Regions from separate parts of the Actinoplanes sp. NPDC051494 genome, predicted to be linked through region 1. Evidence: riboswitches for the same ligand, from Rfam matches in the RefSeq annotation. Region 1 holds a riboswitch; the other holds the start of a gene.
What was found. Region 1 has a riboswitch for cyclic di-AMP ahead of ACIA6A_RS22570 (coiled-coil domain-containing protein). Riboswitches for the same ligand answer to the same signal wherever they lie in the genome.

Region 2: it holds a riboswitch for cyclic di-AMP, as region 1 does, so the genes downstream of both, ACIA6A_RS19590 (NlpC/P60 family protein) here and ACIA6A_RS22570 (coiled-coil domain-containing protein) in region 1, are expected to answer to the same signal.

What each region holds. Positions count from the first base shown of each region.
Region 1 covers NZ_JBITDZ010000006.1:212,155-217,524, reverse strand. The annotation lists gene ACIA6A_RS22585 (TetR/AcrR family transcriptional regulator) at 1-314, opposite strand, end outside; gene ACIA6A_RS22580 (ABC transporter permease) at 489-1,397, shown strand; gene ACIA6A_RS22575 (ABC transporter ATP-binding protein) at 1,390-2,154, shown strand; gene ACIA6A_RS22570 (coiled-coil domain-containing protein) at 2,200-3,279, opposite strand; cyclic di-AMP (ydaO/yuaA leader) riboswitch at 3,284-3,426, opposite strand; cyclic di-AMP (ydaO/yuaA leader) riboswitch at 3,706-3,847, shown strand; gene ACIA6A_RS22565 (coiled-coil domain-containing protein) at 3,853-4,866, shown strand; gene ACIA6A_RS22560 (nucleoside triphosphate pyrophosphohydrolase family protein) at 4,945-5,274, opposite strand; gene ACIA6A_RS22555 (SMI1/KNR4 family protein) at 5,307-5,370, shown strand, end outside.
Region 2 covers NZ_JBITDZ010000005.1:97,532-102,901, forward strand. The annotation lists gene ACIA6A_RS19575 (SDR family NAD(P)-dependent oxidoreductase) at 1-29, opposite strand, end outside; gene ACIA6A_RS19580 (diguanylate cyclase domain-containing protein) at 131-1,576, shown strand; gene ACIA6A_RS19585 (aminoglycoside phosphotransferase family protein) at 1,573-2,457, opposite strand; gene ACIA6A_RS19590 (NlpC/P60 family protein) at 2,529-3,518, opposite strand; cyclic di-AMP (ydaO/yuaA leader) riboswitch at 3,533-3,669, opposite strand; gene ACIA6A_RS19595 (M56 family metallopeptidase) at 3,805-4,725, opposite strand; gene ACIA6A_RS19600 (BlaI/MecI/CopY family transcriptional regulator) at 4,722-5,081, opposite strand; gene ACIA6A_RS19605 (cytochrome ubiquinol oxidase subunit I) at 5,157-5,370, shown strand, end outside.

The sequences.
Region 1 (5,370 bases):
GCGATGCGGTGCTGCAACGCCTTGCTCACGATGAACGTCAATAGTTGGAGGTCCGACTCGAAGCTTCCGGTGTCGGGCATGGGCACGCTACGCTCCGCCACGCCGGAAACGATCTCGAGCACCATCTCCAGTTTGTTGCTCCACCGGCGATAGACGGCCGTCTTGCCGACCCCGGCCCGGCGCGCCACCGCCTCGATGGAGAGTCGGCCGTAACCGACCTCGGCGAGTTCGTGCATGACGGCGTTCCGGATCGCCGCGGTGATGTCACCGCGGAGCACCGCCGCTCCGGCGGGTGCGCGTTTCGTGGCTGCCACGGCAAGAAACTATACGCGACGACGCAACGGTTGCGTTGCGACGTCCGGTCAGATAAATTCTTCCCTGACGTCGATACGCTGTCGTTCTGACGCGGCACACTTACTACTGTGTTCCCGCGCAAGTCACCCAGGTCCCTGCCCCCGGACGGACCGACCAGATCGGAGCGCCACCCCATGTCACAGACGGCGGTCGCCGATTCCGACACCAGCATCCCCCTGAGCGAGCTGGCCCGTCGGCACGGCCTGGGAGTGGCGGGCAGACTGCCCACGCTGCCCGAATACACCCGCAAACTTTGGTCGTACAGGCACTTCATCGCCTATTACGCCAACGCCAAGGTCACCTCGTCGCTGGGCAAGACCCGGCTCGGCGCGATCTGGCAGGTGCTGACACCGCTGATCAACGCCGCGGTGTATTACGTGATCTTCGGCAAGATCCTCGACACCCAGCGCGGCATCGAGAACTTCGTCGCGTACCTCTGCATCGGTGTCTTCATCTTCGGCTTCACCCAGTCGACGGTGCAGGCCGGCATCCAGGCGATCAGCGGCAACCTCGGGCTGATCCGGGCGCTGCACTTCCCCCGCGCCGCGCTGCCGCTCGCGATCACCACCGTCGAGATCCGCAACATGATGGTCTCGATGGTCGTGCTGATGGCGATCGTGCTGGGCTTCGGCGAGCCGATCACCCTGCAGTGGCTGCTCGTGGTGCCGATCTTCCTGCTCCAGTCGGTGTTCAACGCCGGCCTCGCGATGTTCGTCGCCCGGCTCGGCTCCAAGGTCGCCGACTTCAAGCAGCTGATCCCGTTCATCATGCGCTTCTGGATGTACGGCTCAGCGGTGCTCTACCCGGTCACCAAGTTCTCCGAGGCCGACTTCCTGCAGCAGAACAAGTGGCTGCTCAACGTCGTCGAGGCGAACCCGCTGCTGGTCTTCATCGAGCTGATGCGCCACGCGCTGCTCGAGGAGGTCCACCTGGCGTCCGCACCCTGGGTGCTCTGGGTCGAGGCCATCAGCTGGACCCTGGTCGCCGGGATCGGCGGATACATCTACTTCTGGCGCGGAGAGAAGGGCTACGGCCGTGGCTGACGAGCGCGAACCCACCGTCATCGTCGACGACGCCCACGTCGTCTACCGGGTGCAGCAGGCCGGCGGCGCCTCCAGCCCGCTGGCCGGCTTCAAACGGATCGTCACCGGCACCAAGCCCGCCACGCTGCGCGAGGTGCATGCGATCAAGGGGGTCAGCTTCGTCGCGTACAAGGGCGAGGCGATCGGCCTGATCGGCACCAACGGCTCCGGCAAGTCGACACTGCTGCGGGCGATCGCCGGCCTGCTCCCGGTGGAGCGCGGCGCGATCTTCGCCTCCGGTCAGCCGTCGCTGCTCGGTGTCAACGCGGCGCTGATGAACGACCTGCCCGGCGAGCGCAACGTGGTGCTCGGCTGCCTCGCGATGGGGATGTCCCCGGCCGAGGTGAAGCCCAAGGTCAAGGAGATCATCGACTTCTCCGGGATCAACGAGCGCGGCGACTTCAGCTCGCTGCCGATGCGGACGTACTCCTCCGGCATGGCGGCCCGGCTGCGCTTCTCGATCTCCGCGGCCAAGAAGCACGACGTGCTGCTGATCGACGAGGCGCTGGCCACCGGTGATGCGAAGTTCCGCAAGCGCAGCGAGCAGCGGGTCCGCGACCTGCGCGCCGAGGCCGGCACGGTCTTCCTGGTCAGCCACAGCGAGCAGTCGATCCGGGACACCTGTGAGCGCTCGATCTGGCTGGAGTCCGGCCTGATCCGCGCGGACGGCCCGACCGACCAGGTCATGAAGGAATACGAGGCGTACGTCAAGAAGTGAGAAAAGGGGGCGGCCGGTGGCCGCCCCCTTTCCCTTCGCTGTGACCTATCTCATAGATAGGTGCACGTGGTTCGTGTGGTCGCTGGACGGGTCGCCGTTACCTCCGGAGTACGCCTTCCAGCCACTGCTCGGCAACCAGATCCGGTTGAACCAGATCACGTACAACACCCCGAGCCGGCTCGAGTTGTCGATGAAATAGTCGGCCAGGTTGTTGCCGTACGTCTTGCTGCTGCCGGTGGCCACCCCGCCGAAGCCGGTCTTGTCGGCGGCGAAGTCGCAGGCCCGTCCCTTGGGGTGCTCACCGCTGTTCTGGGTGCGGAAGCAGGCCACGAAGCGGGTGAAGCCGGCCGCCTGCGCCTGCTTCATCGCGTGCAGGGTGCGCGGGGTGATGCAGCCACCCGAGGTCGGATCGTCGATGCTGCACGACTCCGACACCAGCGAACCGTCGGAGTTGCGGGGCGCCGACTCGGCCGTCGAACTGTTGCCCGCCGGGCTGCTGCCGGTCTCGGCGACCGCTTTCGCCGCGTTGGCGGCGGCAACCTTGGCGTTGTGCGTCTTCAACGCGTTCTCGGCCTGCGTCTTGCGCTTGGCCATGACCGTGACCTGCGCCTGCTGCTTGCGGATCTCGACGTCGATCGCGGTCTTCGCCTGCTCCTGCTGGGTCTTCGCGTCCTTGAGGTCCCGGACCGCGCGGTCCTGCTTGACCGCGATCGTCTCCAGCGTCTCCGCCCGGTCCATCATCGTGCCGGTCGACGACGCGGTGAGCAGCGCGCCCATCGGCCCCAGCCGGCCCCGCTGGTACGACTGCCGGACGATGTCGTCCAGTGCCGCCTGCCGCGGGCCGAGCTCGGTATCGAGCTCCTTGAGCTTGGTGACCAGCGTCTGCTGCCGCTTCCTGGAACCCTCGAGCGTCTCCTGGGCCTCCACGAAGCCCTTCGAGGCGTCCTCGAGCTGATCGGTCAGCGACTTGGAACCGCCCTCGCCGTCGTCACCGGAATCCCCCGGCGCGGCCAGCGGTGGCGGCGCGGCGAAGGCCGCGCCCGGACCGGCCAGCGCCAGTCCGGTGGTCGCGACGAGCAGCGCCAGAACGGTCGCTAATCGCCTGCGGACAGGGTCGACCCTCAACGTACGTTCCTTCCGTCGGCCGCCGACCGAGTTAGCTGACGGGTTCGGGACGGAAGTGGCCCCTACCGCTGATAAGGGTCAGCGGATTCACCCCAATTACCTGGTGGGTCCCCGGCTCGCCTCGCGGCGATTAGGCGGCGGCTCCGTGATGGAACCGTGACGAACACTACCCATCGATTTCCAGTATTGACAGTCGTCGTACTCAGCGCGGTCGTGCGAACACATTCCGTGAAATGACTACGGAGAGAATGCAACGACTCACTTTGATGTGCCGTTACGGGCCCTGACCTGCGTCAGCCCAACGAGTGGTCACGTAAAGTCGTTGCGCCGTAACAGTTTTGCCGGGGTCGCGAGCACTGAAGGGCCGACGGAGTTCAGGTAAGCTTTCCGCCGGTCGTGCCAAGAAGGTGCCGCCCCAAAGGCGCCGGCGGACCACCGCTCAATCGTCACGCGACGAACCGGGGAACCACCAGGTAATTGGGGTGAATCCGCTGACCCCCATCAGCGGTAGGGATCGCTTCCGTCCCGAACCCGTCAGCTAACTCGGTAGGCGGCAACGTGGAAGGAACATGGATGACGGCACGACCCAGCCGGTGGCTCGTTCTCGCCCTGGCCTCGCTAGTCGCGGTGACCATGGTCGTCACGCCCGGCGCACCCGCTAGCGCCGCCCCGGGCGGGGAGACCACCGCGGACGACGGCGACGACAACCCGCAACTCAACGACCTGCTCGACAGCACCGGCCGGCGATACATGCAGGCCAAGACCGCGGTCAAGAAGTCGACCAAGGCCCAGGCCACCCTCACCGTGCAGGTGAAGGCCGCCGAGGACAAGCGCGACGCCCTGCTGCCCCAGGTGGGCGCGGTCGCCGCCCAGCAGTACCGCACCGGCGGCGTGACCACGATGGGCTTCCTGCTCAACGCGAGCTCCCCCGGCCTGTTCCTGGACAAGGCCATCTCCCTCGAGGAGATCAACTCCAGGAACGACCACAAGCTGCACGAACTCGACGAGGCCATCAACGAGGTCGCCACCAAGAAGGCGCAGCTCGACCAAGAGGTCAAGTCGCAGAAGCAGAACCTCGTCGCGATGGAGAAGCAGAAGAAGTCGGCCGAGAAGGCCCTCAACCTCGTCGGCGGCGACACGGTCACCGGCGGCTTCGTCAACGCCAAGAGCGACGAGGCGGCCCCGGCCCCCCGCGACGCGGACGGCGACTTCGCCGGCGAATCCTGCAGCGTCACCGACCCGACGACCAGCGGCTGCATCACGGCCCGGACCTTGCATATGTACAAAGAAGTGAAGAAGGCCGGATTCAATCGGTTTGTCGGATGTCACCGCAACGGCGGGCCGTTCGAACATCCCAAGGGCCGGGCCTGCGACTGGTCCCTGCAGAAGTCGGGGTTCGCGCCGTGGCACAACCAGGACACCCGTGAGTACGGCAACAACCTCATGGCGTTCCTCGTTCGTAACGCGGACAACCTGGGCATTCTGTACGTCATCTGGAACAAGATGATCTGGTTCCCGGTCACCGGGTGGAAGTCTTATCACGGGCCCAGTGATCACACCGACCACGTGCACGTGTCGATGCTCTAGGCGTCTCTTCGTGTGCTGACCCGGCCCCTGCTTCGCTTGCTTGCTCGCGGAGTGGGGGCCGGGCTGTTTCACCCTGGGTCAGCGGTTGTCGCCGCTGCCGGACAGGCGGCCTCGGGTTTGGCGGCTGGCCAGTTTGGCCAGGTTGGTGGTGGCTATGTCGTCCAGGGACAGGTCCAGGTAGTCGGCCAGGACGGCTACGTACCAGAGGACGTCGCCCAGTTCTTTGGCTATGCCGGCCCGGTCCAGTCGGGATTCGTCGCTGTCTTGGTCCCGGACCCACTTCTTGAACTTCTCGGCCACCTCGCCGGACTCGCCGACCAGGCCGAGCACCAGGTGCAGCAGCTCGTTACGGCGGTCTCGCGGGGCGGCGGTGCGCAGAGCGCCCCGCTGGTAGTCGTCCAGGTCCATGGCGGATCATTATGGCCGACCACGACCTTCTCGTGAACGAAGTTGCTGTGGACGGCGGGATCGCCCGGATCAGGGCCAAGATCGTAGCTTTACCTT
Region 2 (5,370 bases), on a different contig from region 1:
GCCGTCTTACCACTGAGGTCGAGTCGCATGGACCCTAGTTTTCCCGTCCGGTTCCTTTGATGCGCGCGGTGGTGGCCGATTGAGATGGCTACCACCAGAGACCTGCGGCGCACGGGGAGACGACGAGTAGATGCACACCATCTCGGCCGGCGTGACGCGGTTCGCCCGCCACGGACTGGAACCCCTGCTGGTACTGGTCGTGGTCCTGATTCTGCGGGGCCTCGGGGTGGGCGGTGAGGCCCCGCTCTGGACGTTCGTCGTGACGCTGGGGCTCGGTGCCGTGCTGCAACAGCCCCGGGTCCAGGACGCGCTGGCCGGCGGGCGGGACCGGCTCGGACCGGCCGTGGTCCTGCAGATGATCGTCGCCACCGCGACGATGTACCTGCTGGGCTGGGGTGCGCTGCTCGCCGTGGCGCACGTGCACATCCTGGCGGTGCACATGCGCCGGGGCGGTGCGCGTACCTGGAAGCCGGCCGCACTGGCCAGTGCCGGGTCGATCCTGGCCGGGCAGCTCGCGGTCGCCGCCGGTCTCGTGCACAGCTACCTGGACGTCACCCAGTCGCACGCCCTGGCCGCGCTGGTCGTCATCGGCACGGTGACCACCGCCCGGGCGCTGAGTGCGTTCGTCACCCAGCGCGAGGAGGCCGAGCAGGACGCCCGGCTCAGCGAGGACCGGTTGCGGGCCCTGGTGCGCGACGGTTCCGAGGTCATCACCATGAGTGACGCCGAGGGCAACGTGTCGTGGGTGAGCCCGGCCGCCCAGCCGGTCATGGGGTACAAGCCGGACGAGCTGCGCGGCAAGGTGCTGCGCGGGCTTTTCCACCCGGAGGACGAGATCGCTTCCATGGAGCTGTTCAACCGGCTGCTGGCGACCGACAGCACCGTCGAGCACTCGGCGGAGCTGCGGGTCCGGCACGCGGACGGCACCTGGCACTGGCACGAGATCATCTCCCGCAACATGCTGGCGCACCCCGCGGTGCACGCGATCGTCAGCCATCAGCGCGACATCACCGAGCGGCGGGCGGTGCAGGACCGGATCGCGTACGCGGCGTCGCACGACAGTCTCACCGGCCTCGCCAACGGGCCGACGCTCAAGCGCGACCTGGAGCGGGCCCTGGCGCAGGGCACCCGGTACCAGCACCCGGTGGCGATGCTCTTCTGCGACCTGGACGGGTTCAAGGCGGTCAACGACACGTACGGCCATGACGTCGGCGACCGGCTGCTGCAGACCATCAGCACGGTCATCAAGCGCACGACCCGCGACACCGACTCGGCGGGCCGGCTCGGTGGCGACGAGTTCGGTGTGGTGCTGACCCGGGTCCGCAACGCCGAGGAGGCACTGAACGTGGCGCAGCGGCTCATCGACGGCATCACCGGCAACGCGTCGGTGGCCGGGCTGAAGCTGGACGTGGGCTGCAGCGTCGGCGTGGCGATCTCGTACCCGGGCGGCTCGGACTCCAAGGCCCTGATGCGCCACGCGGACGCCGCGATGTACCGCTCGAAGCGCCGCGGCCGCAACGGTGCCACGGTGTACGTCGAGGAAGAGGTCGAGGCCCCCTGGATGGACGTCAGCTAGGAGCGCAGTGCCAGGGCCACCCGCAGGGCCCGGCCAGGGGTGGACGGGCCGCTGTCGGCGTCCCAGACCTCGGAGAGCACCGCGAGCACGAAGCCCCAGGCCCGTGCCAGGTCGAGGCTGAGGCCGAGACCGTCGGCGAGTTGTTCGACCCGGCGCGGGAGCAGGGCCAGGGTCGGTTCGTCGCCGGTCAGCGGGTTGCAGAGGATCGGCGCGAGCTCGGCGCCGGGCGGTCCGGCGACGCCGTGCGGGTCGATGGCCAGCCAGGGCTCCCGGGTGCCGGCGAGCACGTTCTCGTGGTGCAGATCGCCGTGCAGCAGCACCCGGCCACCGTCCTGGCAGAGCTCGGCGAACAGCCCGGCGGCCCGGACGACGAGCTCGCGGGGCAGCGGGTCGTCGCCCGGATACCGTTCGAGGTGGGCGGCGAAGTCCGCGCTCCGGCCGGCGATGTCCTCGACGCCGGGCACCACGGGGCGGTGCAGCCGGCGGATGATGTCGACGAGCACCGCGGTGGCCTGTTCGTCGTGGTCGCGGACCAGGGCCCGCAGGGTGGTGCCCGGCTCGGCGCGTTCCAGCAGCAGGGCCCCGCGCACCCGATCACGGGCGAGCAGGCGCACGGCGCCCTCCCCGGCGAATCCGGTCAGGGCGGCGGCCTCGGTGGCCAGGTGCGGGGAGCCGGGTACGCCCACCTTGAGCACCGCCGCGGACCCGTCGGCCCGGCGCACGGGCGCCACCCAGTTGAACGTCAGCGGGAACGGCTCGCCGACGGTCAGCTCCCAGTCGCCCGCGACCGCGGCCACGGTCCGCGGCAGCGTATCCAGCCAGCGGCGCCCCGCCTCGCCCCAGTTGCCGACCACATTGGCGACGAACACGTCCGGCAGCATCGCCCGAGGGTAGCGAAAAAGAGGAAGCCGCCACGACCGTGGCGGCTTCCTCAGGGGTTACGACGGGGGTGTCAGCCCGGCCGGCGGTAGGCGACCGGGGTACCCGGCCGGTCCATGTCCGCCATCCGGACGTAGTCCCCGGTGTGCGGGGCGTGCACGATCTTGCCGTCGCCGACGTAGATCGCCACATGGTGCACCGGGCTGCCGTAGAAGATGAGGTCCCCCACCTTCAGGTTCGACCGGCTGACGCTGCGACCGGCACCGATCTGGCTGCCGGTGTAGTGCGACAGGGAGACACCGACCGTGCGCCAGGCGACCTGGGTCAGCCCGGAGCAGTCGTACCCGGTCGGGCCCGCGGAGCCGAAGATGTACGGCTTGCCGATCAGATCGCAAGCCTTCTGCGCCGCCCGGTTGCCCGCTTCCTGGGAGTAGGTCGCGGGGCAGGGGCCGAGCTTCAGCGGTCCATCGTCGACACCGGACGCACCGTAGGCCTCGATCCGCAGTTCCTGCAGGTCGTCGACCTTCTTCTGGATCTGGTCCTTGCGAGTGGCGAGGTCCTTGTCCCGGGCCGCGACCGCGTCGGTCAGGGTGGCCAGATCCGATTTCTGCTTCGCGTACTTGTCGCGCAGTTTGGCGACGCCCGCCACCTCTTGCTGCTGACGCCGGGCGAGCTGGTCGAGAAACATGAGCTTCTCGGTCAGTCCGGTCGGCGACCCGGTGACGACCATCGACTCGAGCGCGCCGGGGGATCCCCGCATGTACGCGTCGGATGCCATGGCGCCCACCTGCGACATGGCGAGATCGACCTCGAGCTCCAGCGGTGCGAGCTTCTTGTCGATCTTCTTCAGCTGGGCCCGGTTGCTGCCGAGCTCACCGTGCACCTTGTTGTACTGCTCGATAAGCGGCTCGAGCTTGTTCCACTGTTCATCGATCTGCTTCTCGATGGTCGAGGGTGCCGGCGTCGCGTTCGCCGCCGTGGGTACGAGCACGACCCCGATGGCGGCGACGACACAGAGCAGACTGCGCAGAACTGCGGCGCGGGGCGCCCCAATCCGTTTCACGTAGGTGCTGTGTCCTTTCTTCCCTCAGCCGCCGACCGGGTTAGCTGTCGGGTTCGGACGGGAAGCGCGTCCGGCCGCGATCGTGCTGCGGCTTCACCCCAGAGGATCGTGGGTCCCCGGTTCGTGTACGACGATTAGGCGGTGACCCGTCAGTTCGCCCGGGTTCGGACGAGGGGGGACCGACGAGCCGGGCACCACCGTACTCCGGATCTTCCGTGATTTGAACCCGGCCTTACCACCATCAACGGCACGTAAGACCCAGTGACGGACAGTAATTAATGAAGGATTAAAGCGGCCAGGCCATCAACGCACGGTCGAGCCAGGGTACGACCAGGATCACCGTGGGTAGCACCAGCAGGCACACCGCCGAGGTGGACGCCAGCACGGTGACCGCCACCGACCGGGGGTCCGGGCCGGTCAGCCGGTCCAGGCGACGGCGGCGTTCCTCAGCGGCACCGGCCCCGATCTCGTCGGGGGCGTCCGGGCTGACCGCGTCGCCGAGCACCTGGAGGGCGCAGTGCAGCGCGCCGGCGCCGGCCCGGGTGCGCGCGGCGTCGTCGGCGGTCATCTCCAGCAGCAGGTGCACCGCGTCGAGCGGGGCCCGGCTGCGCAACGGGCGCGGCACCGCGCGGTAGAACGCCGTGAAGGACTCCATGACCAGGTCGTGGCGGTGCCGCAGGTGGGCCTGTTCGTGCGCGATCACGGCGGCGACCTGGTCGGTGCCGAGCACCCGCAGCGCTCCCCCGCTGAGCACCACCCGCGGCCGGCGCCCGGGCAGGCAGTAGGCGAACGGCAGCGGGCCGTCGAGCACCCGCAGGCCGGCGGGCACCTCGGCGGGCAGTTCGCCGTGGCGTTCGGCGGTGTCGAGCAGGTCGACCAGCATGCGGTGGCGGGCGCGGCGGGTCCGCGAGCGGTGGCTCACCCCGGCGAGGGACACCAGCAGCCGGATGATGATCAGGGTGGCCACGCCGAGCGCGGCGATCAGGGCCGCGGCGCCGGCCGGTTTGCCCGAGCCGAGCTCGTCGACCAGCTCCTGGGGGCCGGCGAGCACCACGCCGAGCGCGCAGAGGATGCCGGTGAGCGTGATGCTCTGCCACAGCACGACCGCAGCGGCCGGGGCGCGGGCGGTCCAGCGGGCGCGGGCGAGGATCCCGGGCACGGCGAGCGACAGGGTCAGCCCCAGCGCGCCGAGCAGCAGTGCGGTCACGGTCTCCTTTTCGCAGCCTCGATCGCGGCTTCCAGGGCGGACGGGTCGATCCGCCCGACAAAGTGTGCCAGAGCCGCGTCGCGGGCCGCGTCGTCCGGGGCCGTGCCGAGCGCGTCGAGCATGAGCGCCGCGGTCATCTCCTCGCGCGACTGCGCGGGTGCGTAGCGGTAGGCCCGGTCGGCCTTCTGCTGCGTGACCACGCCCTTCTTGGCGAGACGGTCAAGAACGGTCATCACCGTGGTGTACGCCAGCCCGCGCTCACCGCTGAGCCGTTCGTGGACCTGCCGGACGGTCAGCGGCTCGGCGGCGTCCCACAGCTGTCGCATGATGTCGCGTTCGAGGTCGCCCAGTGCCATGTGACCCACTCTACTGCACGGCGTCGTACTACGACGCGTAGTATCTACTACGGGACGTCGTAGAGGAGGCCATCCGTGGACGTGCTCGACCTGACCCGGCTGCAATTCGCGGTCGTGACGATCTACCACTACTTCTTCGTGCCGCTGTCGATCAGCCTCGCCGCCACCGCGGCCGGGCTGCACCTCACCTGGCTGCGCACCAGCAACGACAAGTACCGCGACCTGACCAAGTTCGTCGGCAAGCTGCTCATCGTCACGTTCGCGGTCGGCGTGGTCACCGGCCTCGTAC